Regions from separate parts of the Cobetia sp. PDI-12MA genome, predicted to be linked through region 4. Evidence: predicted binding sites of a transcription regulator. Region 4 holds the regulator's gene; each other region holds the start of a gene.
What was found. The regulator FNR, encoded in region 4, switches genes on or off when oxygen is low (the NO sensors DNR and NnrR bind a similar motif). The targets are predictions, from matches to a motif close to TTGATNTANATCAA.

Region 1: AC5WNI_RS05610 (OmpW/AlkL family protein) is a predicted target of FNR. The motif match lies at 2,286-2,299, and genes of this name have one in related genera.
Region 2: clpB (ATP-dependent chaperone ClpB) is a predicted target of FNR. The motif match lies at 2,231-2,244, and genes of this name have one in related genera.
Region 3: adhP (alcohol dehydrogenase AdhP) is a predicted target of FNR. The motif match lies at 2,352-2,365, and genes of this name have one in related genera.

Annotation. Positions count from the first base shown of each region.
Region 1 covers NZ_CM183351.1:1,307,488-1,311,436, reverse strand. Annotated here, with positions in the region: gene AC5WNI_RS05620 (lipopolysaccharide kinase InaA family protein) at 248-1,111, shown strand; gene AC5WNI_RS05615 (OmpW/AlkL family protein) at 1,472-2,065, shown strand; gene AC5WNI_RS05610 (OmpW/AlkL family protein) at 2,551-3,162, shown strand; gene AC5WNI_RS05605 (DMT family transporter) at 3,308-3,949, opposite strand, start outside.
Region 2 covers NZ_CM183351.1:3,768,400-3,772,348, forward strand. Annotated here, with positions in the region: gene clpB (ATP-dependent chaperone ClpB) at 1-2,087, opposite strand, end outside; gene pgeF (peptidoglycan editing factor PgeF) at 2,395-3,171, opposite strand; gene rluD (23S rRNA pseudouridine(1911/1915/1917) synthase RluD) at 3,211-3,949, opposite strand, start outside.
Region 3 covers NZ_CM183351.1:585,439-589,387, reverse strand. Annotated here, with positions in the region: gene AC5WNI_RS02560 (CreA family protein) at 1-284, shown strand, start outside; gene AC5WNI_RS02555 (pyridoxamine 5'-phosphate oxidase family protein) at 446-937, shown strand; gene adhP (alcohol dehydrogenase AdhP) at 1,126-2,154, opposite strand; gene exaC (acetaldehyde dehydrogenase ExaC) at 2,463-3,949, opposite strand, start outside.
Region 4 covers NZ_CM183351.1:345,397-349,345, forward strand. Annotated here, with positions in the region: gene AC5WNI_RS01575 (fatty acid cis/trans isomerase) at 1-1,176, shown strand, start outside; gene fnr (fumarate/nitrate reduction transcriptional regulator Fnr) at 1,347-2,096, opposite strand; gene AC5WNI_RS01585 (hypothetical protein) at 2,465-2,734, opposite strand; gene AC5WNI_RS01590 (cbb3-type cytochrome c oxidase subunit II) at 2,758-3,375, opposite strand; gene AC5WNI_RS01595 (cbb3-type cytochrome c oxidase subunit I) at 3,372-3,949, opposite strand, start outside.

The DNA of each region.
Region 1 (3,949 bases), 960 kb from region 4:
GACCATCGACCACACTGCGACGTTCAACCACGCTGCGACCGACTGGCGCACCCAAGCAGCGCCAGCGCCACGCAGAAAGCCATCACGCCTTCACGCCATTGCCGCAGTGGGAAGGAGAGTTTTGTGCCACAGGCCTGTCACTTCCCCAGCAGGCTAACTATCATGGCCAGTCATCGCAGCGCTCACCGACAAGGATTGCCAGTGCACGCTTACCGCCCATCACCCGAGACCGTGATTCCTACCTGACATGACGCATCGCTCCCCCGTTCATCCCTCTGCTGGTCATACCGCCACTACCAGCCCCAGCGCCACGGCGCCGCGCGGCCACGGCGATTACTGCGAAGCCGGGCTTGCCCGCCTGCTGGAGCAGCACGACCTCAATAGCTTCGATGCCCTGTGGCAAGTGGCAGCCCACGACGTCGACGCGCCGAATCGTGAACGCGGCGGCGTCTCGACGGTCTCGCTGCTGACACTCGAGGATGAGGACGGCAACAGCCATCGCCTCTACCTCAAACGCCAGACCAACCATCTGGGCCGCAGCCTGGCGCGACCGCTGGGCGAACCGACCTTCTCTCGCGAATGGCGTGCCATCCGTCACTATCACGCGCTGGGGATACCGGCAGTGGACGCCGGCTGGTACGGCGAGCGGCGCGCAGGCCGGGAATGGCGCGCCATCCTGATCACCTTCGATCTCGCCGGGCGCGATGATCTGGATCACTGGCATCAACGCTGGGCGGAACTCGATACCGGCATGCGCTCTCAGGTCATCACCGCCAGCGCTCGCCTGGTTCGCGAGATCCATCAGGCTGGCCTGATGCATGGCTGTCTGTTCCCCAAGCACATCTTCCTGAGCCGCCCGCCGAGTGAGTCGCCGGACAGCACCTGGCAGATGGACGCCGTCATCATCGATCTCGAGAAGACGCGCCGCTTCGTGCTGCGCCGCCACGAGTGCCTGCGCGATCTCTACGTGCTGTGGCGCCGCCTGAAGGGCTGGCAGCATGATGAATGGCGACAATTTCTTGCCGTCTATCGCGATGCGGATGCGCAGAGCGCCGAGGTCAGTCAGTGGCTGGAACAGCTGGAAGCACGCGCCGCACGCAAGCGTCGCTGAGCCTTAAGAGGCCGGCAAAGATCCTTGACGTAGTGATCACTAACCTTGCGCACGGCATGCGACCAAGGTCTTGGTCACCTTGCGCGAGGATGAATGGGAATGTCGCTCAAATGCGTCATCTCAAGTCTCACTCGTGAGACATTAAACTTCCCTGAAATAATCGGTAACATCTGCTAACAGGACGCCCAACAAGTTTTCAAACAACGTTCTAAAAAATACTTGCCAAACAGAACGCTGTTTTTTATAGTTTGCAGCGTCCCCTGATCGACGCAGCCACGCAGAGCACACGGCCCACGCCGTAGGGTAGCGAGGCACTGCTGACAGGCAGCTCACGAAGCCAAGCTTCAAGGAGAACTACACATGAAAGCTATCAAGATCCTGACCGCTACTGTTATCGCCGGCACCATGGCAATGGGCGCACAATCCGCCATGGCATATGGCAAGGGTGATACCTTCCTGCGCGGTGGCGTTGCCAAGGTCGACGGCAAGAGCAACAACGGCAACGGTCTGATCGCCAAGGACGAATCTGGCTTCGCCGGTTCCGTGGGCTACATGTTCCACGACAACCTGGCCATCGCCCTGCAGTCCACTGAAGAATTCAGCACTGACTGGGAAAACAGCGCCGGTGGTTTCGATGAGATGCCGATCAACCTGATGCTGCAGTACTACCCGCTGGGCGGTACTGAAGCCCGCGTCCAGCCGTACGCTGGTGTCGGCCTGAACTACACCCACTTCTCCGGTGAGTCTGCCGGTGGCCAGAGCATGGACATCGACGACAGCTACGGCGCCGCTGCCGAGCTGGGTGTGGACCTCAAGATCACCGAAGCCTGGGCCGTCAATGGCTACGCCCGTTATGCTGACGTCAAGGCCGATACCAAGATCGCCGGTCAGGACGTGAACGACACCGAGCTGGATCCGGTCACTGTCGGTGCCGGTGTCACCTACCGCTTCTAAGTCCTTGCACGAGGCGTGAACATGCCTCCAGCGAGTACTCGGCAAGCCGTGTGGTGCCGCATCATTCCCTAAAGCGCCAGCAATGGACCTCGGCAACATCGAGCCGTCCAGGCGCCGGATGGGCATCACACACGAACGCCGCAGACCTCAGGGTCTGCGGCGTTTTCGTTGTGGGCAATCAACGGCTACATGGCCAATCTTGAGCGGCGCCGCGCAGAAATTGACCTGGATCAACCAGGCTCCTGCCCAGGCAAGAACGTCCGTAAACTCTTGCCCCAGATCAAATTTCTCGAAATTCGGCTACCTAGAATGAAGGCATTGTTTCCCGCCATCCTTCAGGAGCCATCATGCCCGACGTCGTCACTCGCTCAGCCTCCCTCCCCGCGCACCTGACTTCACGTAGCCCGCGCTCTGCAGCACGCCCGTGGCAGCTTCTGGCACTGGCAGGCCTCACCGGCCTCGCGACTCTCTGTGCCACACCGGCCATGGCCGCCGACTCGCTGAATGCCAGCTCTCATAGCTCTCTCAACTCTCCCAGCTCTCTCAACTACGGCGCCGGGCAGTTCTGGACGCGTGCAGGTGTCGCCAAGGTCTCGCCGAAGAGTGACAACGGTCGCATCGATGCCATCGGTGCCGACGTGGATGTCGATGATGACAGCGCCTTTGCCTTCACTCTCGGCTATCGCTTCACCGACACCTTCGGTATCGAGCTGCTGGCGGCGCAGGATTTCGACCACGATATCTCGCTCAATGGCCAGAAAGCCGGTTCCGTCGACCACCTGCCGCCGACCCTGACACTGCAGTACTACCCGCTTGGCGGGCGTGAATCGCGCATCCAGCCGTACATCGGCGCGGGCGTCAATTACACCCACTTCTCCGATGAAACCCTCGACGATGGCACCAAGCTCGAGATGGATGACAGCTGGGGCGCGGCCGCACAGGTCGGCGTCGATCTGGTGATCAACGAGCACTGGGCGGCCAACGTCGCCGCCTGGTATCTGGATATCGATTCCGATGTCACCGTGGCGGGCAGCGTCAACGACAAGGTCGAGATCGATCCCATCGTGACCATGGCCGGGATCAGCTATCGCTTCTGATCAGCCACTTCCTGGCTAGCGCTTCTGACGGGCCAGAGACGACAACGCCCCGCCAGCCCATCTCGGGCCGGCGGGGCGTTGTGCGTTGTGCGTTGTGCGTTGCACCTGGTGTACTGTGCGTTGTGAGTTGTGCGCTCGGCACGCCTCAGCGCGGGGCGGCTTGCCCACTGTTCGTTGCCGAAGCATTGGAAGTTGCTGAAACTGTTGAGGTTGAGGTCGTTGAGGGAGTTGAAGGCGAAGGCGGCGTGACGTCCTCCGCCGGCGCCTTGCTCACCTTGCCCGGACGCGGGCGGTCCAGTACCAGCCCCAGCACCACCAGTGCGGCGCCCGCCACCATCAGCGCGGTCCACTGCTCATCGAACAGCCACCATGCCATCAGCGCGGCACACGGCGGCACCAGGAAGAAGGTGCGCGCGACCTGATGGGCCTCGCCACGCTCCAGCATCAGCATCAGCAGCCAGATGGCACCGACCGAGATGGCGATCACCAGCCAGGCCATGGTCAGCAGCAGACGCGGCGTGGGGTCAAAGGCAAAGCTGCCGACACTGGTCGCGGCGACGACGAACACCGCGCCCGCACCGAGATACTGGAACATCAGCCCCTCGACCAACCCCATGCGCCCGGAGACCCGCTTCTGCCACAGTGTCGAGCTGAACACGCCGATCAGTGCCACCAGGCACCAGACGAGCCCGATCAGCGGCCACTCCAGGGTGCCCGCGCCGTCCCTGGCCAGCCCTGCCCCCAGCACCAGACTGACGCCGATGGCGCCACAGCCAAGCCCCGCCCA
Region 2 (3,949 bases), 610 kb from region 4:
AGCACCTGCAGCAGGATGTTGAAGACATCCGGGTGTGCCTTCTCGACCTCGTCGAGCAGCAGCACGGAGTATGGCTTGCGGCGCACGGCCTCGGTCAGATAGCCGCCCTCTTCATACCCGACATAGCCGGGAGGCGCGCCGATCAAACGAGCCACGGAGTGCTTCTCCATGAACTCGGACATGTCGATGCGCACCATCGCCTCTTCGGTGTCGAACAGGAAGCTGGCCAGTGACTTGCAGAGCTCCGTCTTGCCGACGCCGGTCGGGCCAAGGAACAGGAAAGAGCCGTTGGGACGATTCGGATCCGACAGCCCCGCGCGTGAGCGACGCACCGCATTGGACACCGCGATCACCGCCTCGTCCTGACCGATCACCTTCTCGTGCAGCGCCTCTTCCATGCGCAGCAGCTTGTCACGCTCGCCTTCGAGCATCTTGGCGACCGGGATGCCGGTCCAGCGCGAGACGACCTCAGCAATCTCTTCCTCAGTGACATTGGAGCGCAGCAGCACGTGAGCAGAGGTATCCGCCTCGCCTTCGCCGGCTTCGCTGATCTGCTTCTCGAGCCCCGGGATCACGCCGTATTGCAGTTCCGACATACGGCTGAGGTCGCCGGCACGACGCGCCTGCTCCAGATCGATACGCGCCTGTTCCAGCTCCGCCTTGAACTGGGCCGCGCCCTGGATGCTGGACTTCTCGGCCTTCCAGACTTCATCGAGGTCGGCGTATTCACGCTCCAGCTCCGAGATCTGGTCCTCAAGCGCGCCGAGGCGCTTGAGCGCCGCCTCGTCGGTCTCCTTCTTGAGCGCTTCCCGCTCCATCTTGAGCTGGATCAGGCGGCGATCGAGACGGTCCATCTCCTCCGGCTTGGAATCCAGCTCCATGCGGATGCGTGACGCGGCTTCATCGATCAGATCGATCGCCTTGTCCGGCAGCTGGCGGTCCGTGATGTAACGCGAGGACAGGCGTGCAGCGGCGATGATGGCGCTGTCGGTGATGTCGACCCCGTGGTGTACCTCGTAGCGCTCCTTCAGGCCACGCAGGATGGCGATGGTGTCTTCCTCGCTGGGCTGGTCGACCTGCACCTTCTGGAAGCGGCGCTCGAGTGCGGCATCCTTCTCGATGTACTGGCGATACTCGTCAAGCGTGGTGGCACCGACACAGTGCAGCTCGCCGCGCGCCAGCGCCGGCTTGAGCATGTTGCCGGCGTCCATCGCGCCTTCGGCCTTGCCCGCGCCGACCATGGTGTGCAGCTCGTCGATGAACAGGATGACCTGGCCTTCTTCCTGCGCCAGCTCCTTCAGCACCGACTTGAGGCGCTCCTCGAATTCGCCGCGGAACTTGGCCCCCGCCAGCAACGAGCCCATGTCGAGAGACAGCACGCGCTTGTTCTTGAGACCTTCCGGCACCTCGCCATTGACGATACGGCTGGCCAGCCCCTCGACGATGGCGGTCTTGCCGACACCAGGTTCACCGATCAATACCGGGTTGTTCTTGGTGCGGCGCTGCAGCACCTGGATCGTGCGACGAATTTCCTCGTCACGCCCGATCACCGGATCGAGCTTGCCATCCCGTGCGCGTTCGGTGAGATCCAGGGTGTACTTGTTGAGCGCTTCGCGATTGTTCTCGGCATCGGCATCGCCCACGGCTTCGCCACCGCGCAGTGCATCGATGGCGGAGGTCAGGGCGGGCTTCTTGATGCCCGAGGAGGTGAACAGCTTGCCGAGATCACCGCCCAGCTCCAGCGCGGCCAACAGCGCGAGCTCGGAGGCGATGTATTGATCGCCGCGCTTCTGCGCTTCGCGATCGGCCAGATTCAGAAGCTTGCCGAGGGCCTGCGAGGGCGCGACATTGCCGTCGAACTGGGACACGGTCGGCAGGTCATCCAGCTGGCGCTTGAGACCACTCATCAGACTGGTGGCATCGCCGCCCGCCTTGTTGACCAGTGCCTTGAGACCGCCATCGCGGTCTTCAAGCAGGGCCAGCAGCAGATGCTGCGGGTGAATTTCATTGTGGCCTCGCCCGACGGCGAGCGACTGGGCATCCGCCAGAGCGTTCTGCAGCTTGCTGGTCAGTTTGTCGATGCGCATGGTGCTGTCTCCTGAGAGTCATGGCGGTACTCCTTTTCTCAGGAGCTTCGCCTGTAACTTTTCGTATCTGACTCTCAAGATGGGGACTGGCGCACGGCTTTCAAGGCAGGATTCGCCGCACTGCAGCATGTTGTGCCATTTGCCTGATCCAGGTCAGTTTCCCGCCCCGCCGGCCATCACCTTTGCCACACACAGAAACGCCCCGCCAACCTGGGACATCAGGTCAACGGGGCGTTTGTGGGTACTGAATGTCGAGCTTGTGGAATGCGCAGACCAGGCCCCTGGACAGTGATTTCTGCTCGGCGCCTCAGCGCAGCCAGATCACCGTGGCGAGGCGCCCGGTCACGCCATCATCACGCCGGTGGGAGTAGAAACGCGACTCCGAGGCGGTGCAGAAGTGGCCACCACTGACATGACCGACTCCGGCACGCTCGAGACGCAGACGTGCCAGCTTGTAGAGGTCGCACATGTAGTGACCAAGCCGGTAGGGACTGGCCTCGAAGGCATCATCGGCCTCAGGCAGGTCCGCGATGAAGGCATCATGCACCTCGGGGCCGACCTCGAACTGCGCATTGGAGATCGCCGGCCCCAGCCAGGCCATCAGCTCGCCGGGGTCATCGCCGAGACGCTCGATGGTAGCTTCCAGCACGCCTGCGACCAGCCCGCGCCAACCCGCATGTGCCACGCCGACACGCGTGCCCTGCCGATCACAGAACAGCACCGGCAGGCAGTCCGCCGTCATCACCACACAGGCCTGCCCGGTGCCGGTACTGATGCAGGCATCCGCCCGTGGCGGCGCATCCGGCCGGCCCTCGGCATGGCAGACATCGAAGGCATCCACCACCTGAGTGCCGTGCACCTGATCCAGCCACGCCAGCGGACGGCCGTCATCGACCTCCGCCGCGAGAAGCTCACGCACCTGCGCCACCATCGCCGGGTCATCCCCCACATGCAGCGCCGGATTGAAGCCGGCATACGGCCCCTGGCTGGGGCCGCTCTCACGCGTGGTCACGAAGGCCTGCACCGGGCTCGGCGCGGGCCAGTCCGGCAGTATCAGGGTCGGGCGTAGACTCTCGTCGTGCATAACCTCTCCTTGTGCGGCGTGTCGCGCGAGCCTGCCGCCTCAGCGAGCGATGTCTTCCTTGAGATAGTCGATCAGCACCAGCATGTCACCCGGCATCTCGGCGCGGAATTCGACTTCCTTGCCCGTGATCGGGTGGATGAAGGCGAGACGGCGGGCATGCAGTGCCTGACGCGGGAACTGGCGCAGCAGCTCCTTGAGCGGGTCACTGGCCCCCGGCGGCAGCTTCAGACGCCCGCCGTAGACCGGGTCTCCAACCAGCGGATAGCGCTGGTGCGCCATGTGCACGCGAATCTGGTGGGTACGCCCGGTTTCCAGCTTGCAGCGGATATGGGTGTGGCCCCGGAAACGTTCCACCACGCGGAAGTGGGTGACCGCCGGCTTGCCACTGTGGGTAACGGCCTGACGCTTGCGGTCCTTGGGGTGACGCCCGATGGGCGCATCCACGGTAGCACCGGAGGTCAACACGCCCGTGACGACGGCATCGTACTCGCGTGACACGGTACGGGCCTGCAGCTGCTCGACCAGGTCCGCCTGGGCGGTCAATGACTTGGCCACCACCATCAGTCCGCTGGTGTCCTTGTCGAGACGATGCACGATACCGGCACGCGGCATCATGGAATTGCCCGGACAATGATGCAGGATGGCGTTGAGCAGCGTGCCATCGTGGTTACCCGCGCCCGGGTGCACGACCATGCCATGCTCCTTGTTGATGACCAGCACGTCGTCATCTTCATAGACGATCTCGAGCTCGATATCTTCCGGCTCGTGGCTGACTTCT
Region 3 (3,949 bases), 240 kb from region 4:
TCTCCGATCCCTCCGACATGAGCATCGCCTGCCGCCAGACCGGCCCGATCACCGCGGAGATGATCGCCGACATCGACACCTCCAAGAGTGGCGAGGAGGTCTATCGCAAGTCCAAGAGCGTGCTGCTCAAGAGCCTCAAGATTCGCCGTATCCTGGATCGCGACTCCCAGAGCCTGCTCTATATCGCCTACAGCACCAAGGAAACCAGCGGCAGCTTCAAGCATGCGCTGAGCAGCGTGCCGCTGTGGGGCAGCGACGCCTGGCAGGCACCGGCAGCGCAGTGAGCCACCTCGGCGCCTGAATCAAGCGCCGATTGATCAAGTGCTGACTCATCAAGCGAAAGCTTCACCATCATCCCTTGAAGTTGTGGGGTGTCGCTCCAAGGTCTTGTGCAACGGCTAGCCAGCCGGATTTTCATTCGCATGACGCAAAGGAGTGACACACGATGTCGAGCCCGGAGCACAAGCAGAAGATCTGGAAGCTGATCAAGGATGTGAAGGTCGGCATGTTGGTGACGCAAGGCGATGGCATGCCCCACGCCCGCCCGATGCATCTGGTGCAGGATGACTACGACGGCACCCTGTGGTTCTTCACTCGCGCCAGCGCCGAGAAGGTGTTTGAGGCCAAAAAGGACAGCGAGGTCTGCCTGAGCTTTTCCGATCAGGATGATGGCGTCTACGTATCGCTGAGCGGTCATGCCAACCTGCACCGCGATCAGGGCCTGATCGACAAGTTCTGGAATCCGTTCGTGGCCGCCTGGTTCCCGGAAGGCAAGGATGACCCCGACGTCACCCTGCTGGAGATCTCGGTGCAATCCGGCGAGCACTGGAAGGCCAAGGAGAGCAAGGCCTATCAGCTCTACGAGGTGGCGCGCGCCAACCTCGACAGGGACCACACCCCGAACATGGGCGAGAACGAGAAATTCGGCACGGTGTAAGCAGAAGCCCGAGCCCGTCATGGAGAGCTCTTCATAGAGAGCGCTTTGCAGTGCCCGCGTGAGGCTTCACGCACACGGCCATGCCAGACACGACAACGCCAGCCCTCGGGCTGGCGTTGTCGTGTCTGGCAGCCTGCCGTTTCCAGCAGGCCTGGCGTCGGTGGTGAGGATTCGGGTCAGCGAACGCCTCAGGCCTTCATGTCGAGCACGATGCGCCCCTCGATCTTGCCGTCGATCATGCGCCCGAAGATGTCATTGATGTCCTCGAGCTTGCCGGTCTGCACGGTGGCGGCGACCTTGCCTTCCGCGGCGAAGTCCAGCGCCTCCTGCAGGTCCTGACGCGTGCCGACGATGGAGCCACGCACCGTGATGCCATTGAGCACGGTGGAGAAGATCGGCAGCGGGAAGTCCCCCGGCGGCAGGCCGTTGAGCACCAGGGTGCCGCCACGGCGCAGCATGTTCTGGGCCTGATCGAAGGCCTTGGGCGACACCGCCGTTACCAGCGCCCCATGCGCGCCACCGATGTCGCGCTTGATGACGGCTGCCGGGTCTTCCTTCATGGCATTGACGGTCACGGTAGCGCCCAGTCGGCGGGCCAGCCCCAGCTTGGCATCATCTACATCCACCGCCGCCACGTTCAGGCCCATGGCGCGTGCATACTGCACCGCCATGTGTCCCAGCCCGCCGATGCCCGAGATTACCACCCACTGGCCGGGGCGCGTATCGGTCATCTTGAGGCCCTTGTAGACCGTGACCCCGGCACACAGCACCGGCGCAACCTCCACGAAGCCCACGCTGTCCGGCAGTCGGCCGACGTAGCCGGCGTCCGCCAGCGTGAACTGGGCGAAGCCGCCATTCACCGAGTAGCCGGTGTTCTGCTGGCTCTCGCACAGCGTCTCCCAGCCGCCCAGGCAATGCTCGCAGTGGCCGCAGGCCGAGTAGAGCCAGGGCACTCCGACACGATCGCCTTCCTTGACGTGGGTGACGCCCTCGCCCACCGCCGCGATGGTGCCGACGCCCTCATGGCCGGGAATGAACGGTGGATTGGGTTTCACCGGCCAGTCGCCATGCGCGGCGTGCAGGTCGGTATGACAGACCCCGGAGGCGGCGACCTCGACCAGAATCTCGCCACGCCCCGGTCGCGGTACCGCGACCTCCTCGATCACCAGCGGTGCACCGAATTCACGTACCACGGCGGCTTTCATGCTGCTATCCATGACGTACTCCTCATCCATTGAAGACTGACGGATATTCAAGACTGACGGATATTCAAGACAGACGAACCAGCAAAGTTGCGGCGGAGAGTTGCGCCGGTGAGTGTGGGCTGGCGCCTGCATGCGCCAGCGCCTATGCCTGCACTCAGACCAGCGCGAAGCTTGCCTCTCCATTGAAACCAGACGCAGCGCTCCCTGCCCTGCGCCAGATCAAGCAATCGGATCTGGCGCGGGCATCGATGTCATTTTCTCAATCACGAATCGCGGGAGGCGTGCAGCGCCACCAGTGGCGGTGGCGCTGCCAGACAGGCCTAGAAGAAGCCGAGCGGATTGATGTCGTAGCTGACCAGCAGATTCTTGGTCTGCTGGTAGTGCTCCAGCGCCATCTTGTGGGTCTCGCGACCGACACCGGATTTCTTGTAGCCACCGAAGGCGGCATGGGCGGGATACTGGTGGTAGCAGTTGGTCCACACGCGACCGGCCTGGATGCCGCGCCCCATGCGGAAGGCGACGTTCATGTCGCGACTCCAGACGCCGGCGCCGAGACCGAATTCGGTGTCATTGGCGATGGCCAACGCCTCGGCCTCGTCACGGAAGGTGGTGACGGCCACCACCGGCCCGAAGATCTCCTCCTGGAAGACACGCATCGAGTTGTTGCCCTTGAGCAGGGTCGGCTGGATGTAATAGCCGTTGGCCAGCTCGTTCTCCAGCTGCTCGCTGCTGCCACCGGTGAGCACCTCGGCACCTTCCTCGCGGGCGACATCCATGTAGGACATGATCTTGTCGAACTGCTCGCGGGAAGCCTGGGCGCCGACCTGCACGTCGGTGTCCAGCGGGTTGCCGCGCTTGATGGTCTTCACGCGCTCCATCACCCGGGCCATGAAGCCGTCGTAGATGCTTTCCTGGATCAGGGCGCGTGATGGGCAGGTACACACCTCGCCCTGATTGAAGAACGCCAGCACCAGGCCTTCGGCGGCCTTGTCGATGAACTCGGGTTCGGCATTCATGATGTCGGCGAAGTAGATGTTGGGCGACTTGCCGCCCAGCTCCACCGTGGAGGGGATGATGCTGTCGGCGGCGCACTTGAGAATGTGCGAGCCCACCGGGGTGGAGCCGGTGAAGGCGATCTTGGCGATGCGCTTGCTGGTCGCCAGCGCCTGACCGGCCTCGGCGCCATAGCCGTTGACGATATTGAGCACGCCCGCCGGCAGCAGGTCACCGACCAGCTCCGCGAGCACCAGAATCGAGGCCGGAGTCTGTTCCGCCGGCTTGATCACCACGCAGTTGCCGGCCGCCAGCGCCGGGCCGAGCTTCCAGGCCGCCATCAGGATCGGGAAGTTCCACGGGATGATCTGCCCGACCACGCCCAGCGGCTCATGGAAATGATAGGAGACGGTATTGGCATCGATGTCCGCCGCGGTACCTTCCTGGGAGCGCAGGCAACCAGCGAAGTAACGGAAGTGGTCCGCCGCCAGCGGAATATCGGCGTTGAGCGTCTCGCGCACCGCCTTGCCGTTGTCCCAGGTCTCGGCGACAGCCAGCATCTCGAGGTTCTGCTCGATGCGATCCGCGATCTTGAGCAGGATGTTGGAGCGCTCCTGCACCGAGGTCTTGCCCCAGGCAGCGGCTGCCTTGTGGGCCGCGTCCAGCGCGAGATCGATATCCTCCGCACTCGAACGCGGGATACGGCAGAAGGCCTCGCCCGTCACCGGGCTGACATTGTCGAAGTACTCACCCTTCACCGGCTCGACGAAGCGACCGCCGATATAGTTGCCGTAGATACCCTTGAACGTGACCA
Region 4 (3,949 bases):
AAGATGTTCAGTCACCCGGAAGTGGAGCGCACCCTGGCCGAGGAAGGAAAGAACCTCAGTTTGCCCGCCGAGCAAAGCAGCAACGCGTTGCCTATCAGCTCCTGGGTCAAGTTCGAGAGCAAGCAGACCGCCTATCTCAAGGCCAAACAGCGTCTGATGTCCCAGGCCTATCGCGATGGTGACCTGCGCCTGGATACGCGAGTGATGTGGGACGGCAGCGGCTGGGCCGACGGCCCCGGGCAGGGGCGCAACCCCAACGCGGCCCTGACCATCTATCGTCACTTCGACAATGCGGCGGTAATGAAGGGGCTGGTCGGTGGCGTACCCAAGACGGGCTGGATCATCGATTACCCGATGCTGGAGCGTATCCACTACCTGCTGGTCGCCGGATTCGATGTCTACGGCAATCTCGGGCATCAGCTGGTCACTCGCCTGTACATGGACTTCCTGCGCATGGAGGGCGAGAACAACCTGTTGGTGCTGTTGCCGGCGGGCGAGCGCCAGGCGGTGCATGATAGCTGGTATCGCGACGTGAGCCCGGGGCTTGGGGGGCTGCTGTTCAAGAAACCGCCGCAGTTCGATGCGCCCAGTGACATTGTCTGGACACCGCAGGAACTCTCGTCGCCGGATCAGGCCCGCCTTGGCCTGATGCGGCGCATGCAGGAGCGCCTCGCGCCGGAACTCGGGCATGAGCGCAGTCTGAGCAATGTCGAGGATGAGCATGTGCGACATGAGCTGCAGGCCCTCGCTGCGGTGCAGGGAGTCTCGGCCAGCCTGATGCCGGAGGTGACGATCGTCGCGCTGGAGGATGGCACTGATGACTCGCCACGCCTTTACAGCGTGCTGCGCAATTCCGCCCACGCCAACATCACCAGTCTGTTCGATGAGGAGGAAAACCGCCGTCCTGAGGAAGACACTCTCGATGTCTTGCGTGGCGTGGCGGGCGATTACCCGAATGCCTTCTGGCGATTGACGCCTGACACTCTGACGGGGCTGGCAGAGCGGGTGGCGGCACTCGAGACCGAAGAGGACTACCGCGCCCTGCAGGCCGATATCGGAGTGCGCCGGACTGATCCGCGCTTCTGGCAGTTCTCCGACAGCGTGCTGCGCGTCAACTATGCTGATCGCCCTGTCGAAGCGGGCCTGCTGGACTATAACCGCCTCGAGAACCGCTGATTGCCAGCGGGGCTTGAGCGGCCGAGACACGCTCTGTCGTCAGGGCTGTCTGGGTTGTCGAACTGTTTCGATGACTGACGACTGGCCTCTGCCTTGTGTGGGGCCGACATGGCGTCCGGCGGTAGATCAGCGCAGTGTCGCACCGCGTGATGTGCTGTCAGCAGGCGTCATCAGCGACCGCCCTGACACTCGCCCTCGGCCAGCTCGATCAGGCCATCCAGATGCAGGATATGCACCTCGCGGGCACGAATGTCGACCAGCCCCTGGGTCTGGAAGCGGGTCAGGATGCGGCTGATGGTTTCGACGGCCAGTCCCAGATAGTTGCCGATATCGGCGCGTGCCATCGAGAGGCGGAAGCTGTATGGCGAATAGCCTCGGCGACGGAAGCGCTGTGACAGGTTGACCAGGAAGCTCGCCAGCCGCTCATCGGCTGTCTTGCGTGACAGCAGCATCATCATGCGGCGATCTTCGTGCAATTCCTTGCTCAGGCTCTTGAACAGCTGGGTTCTCAGCTCAGGCATCTGCTCCGAGAGCGCATTGAGTCGGTCGAAGGGAATCTCGCAGACGGTGGTGGTCTCCAGCGCCACCGCGGTGCCGGGATAGCAATTGCTGTCGATGGCATCGAGTCCGGCCAGCTCGCTGGGCAGGTAGAAGCCGGTCAGCTGCTCCGTACCGCTGTTTTCATTGGTGATCTGCTTGAGGCTTCCGGAGCGCACCGTGAAGACGCAATCGAAGGCATCGCCCTGGGTGAAGAGGACTTCCCCTTTTCTGAGTGGCGCGCGACGGCGGATGATGGCGTCAAACTGGTCGATATCTTCCATGTTCAGTGCCAGTGGCAGGCACAGTGAACTCAGCGAACATGTCTGGCAGCGGGCTTCATGGGCGCGCAAGCGGTGTGATGCCTGTGCATTGGCCGTCATGGTGACTCTCCTGAGGAATGTCACCGCTACCCCTGGGGTAGGGCAGCGGGAGGGGTCTTTCGGGCGCAACGAACGGTGGGGCGGGGCCTTGTCGCCCGCCGCTGCACTGCTGAGCCGCAGTGTATCGAGCGGACAGAGTCTGAGCGCTCATCGGCCGAGGCAGCGCATTCCGTGACGCCATAATATTAGATTTTGTTAATTCATTATCCTGCCCAACCCATGGGCGTTGCAAGGTGTGTGAACTTTAGGCCTGGTTGACCCCGCGTGACCATACCGCGACGACCTGCCTCAGCCGAAGGCGCGAGTCAGTATGCAGTGACCAGCACTCAGGCATCAGTCGCTGGTCATCCGTCGCTGGCCATCTGGGCTCAGCCAGCTGCGCCGAGCAGCAGGATCAGCGCGGCGGCCAGCGTCGCCAGTGCCAGAATGCCCCAGGCACGTGGCGCTGGTGTGTCAGGCTGACGTATGCCGTTGATGCGATGTTCCTGCATGGGGCCATCGCCTTCGCGCTCGTCGCTGTCAGCGCGCGAAAGACTGCCCAGCGCCAGCATGGCGAACAACACCAGGCTGCCCAGCGTGAGGGCCAGCACCCAGAGATTCCAGAACAGGGGGAGGCCAGTTGTCTCCAGCAGATTCATGTCGTGTCTCCTGAGGGGGGCTGTCATGGGCTACGGCTGGCGGTGTCGCTCGCAGGGGCGGCCTGCTGCAGGTAGGCGAGCAGAGCCGTGATTTCGGCAGTGCCACGCACGTCATTGGGGGCGGCGAGAATCTCGTCTTCCGCGTAGGGTACGCCCAGGCCTTGCAGGGCTCGCATGCGTGCCGCGATACCTTCGCCGCTCAACGCCCGCTCGAACAGCCACGGGTAGGCAGGCATCGCCGAACCCGGCACCTGACTGCGCGGGTCATGCAGATGCAGGCGCTGCCAGGCATCGTCATGCTGCGCAGGCAGCTGGCTCAAATCCGTCCCCCAGCGCTCGACGCCCCACAGCGAAGGGCGGTCGTAGAAGCGTGCCCGGGTGGTCGTCGCATCGCCGTGGCGCGCCGTGTCGCCCGGTAGATAGCGCACCATGCGTGTGTGGCACTGCTGACAGCCCTCGCGTTGATAGATGCGCTGACCCTCCAGCGCCAGGGCGCTCAGCGGTTTGAGGTCTTCGGGCGCGCTGGCGAGACTGGGGTGAGCTCCAAGCGGCACCAGCTGGGCGAGGGCGCCGAGGCTCATGGTGAGCAGGCATAGTGCCGTCATCAGGCCGGCGTGACGTTCGAGCAGGACATGTCTCATGCGTAGTGCCCTCCCGAGGATGTGGCAGGGGGCGTGGCAGAGGGTGATGCAGGGTGTATGGCAGGCTGTGATGATGTCTTCCGCGAGCCGGACTTCGGGAGCTGGCGCTCATGAGCGGCTTGCCGTTCGCTCTTGTGGACAGCCAGGGTGCGCATCACGTTGAGGAGCATCAGCAGCATGCCGAGCGCCCAGCAGGCGAGCCCGCCCAGCGAGATCATCATCGGCATGCGGGCCGCTTCCAGCACCTCGCTCAGGGTGTATAGCGGTCTGCCGTCATCTGCCAGCACATGCCACATGCTGCCTTGAAGCAGCGTGGTGGCCCAGCTGGCGGCAATGCACAGCAGGGTGCCGATGATGGCCAGCAGGGCATGGGTCTTGAGCAGCGCGAGGGAGCGCATCGGGGGCAGCAGGTGATAGGCCATCACGATGGCGACTGTCGCGACCACCCCCAGGCTTGCTGCCGGCGACAGGCTGTTGGTGGCACTGAAGGCCAGGGCATTGAGGGTCGGCAGTGACAGCAGGCTGTATTCAAGAACCGCAAGGGCGAAGCTGACCAGAGCTGCCGCCAGCAGGC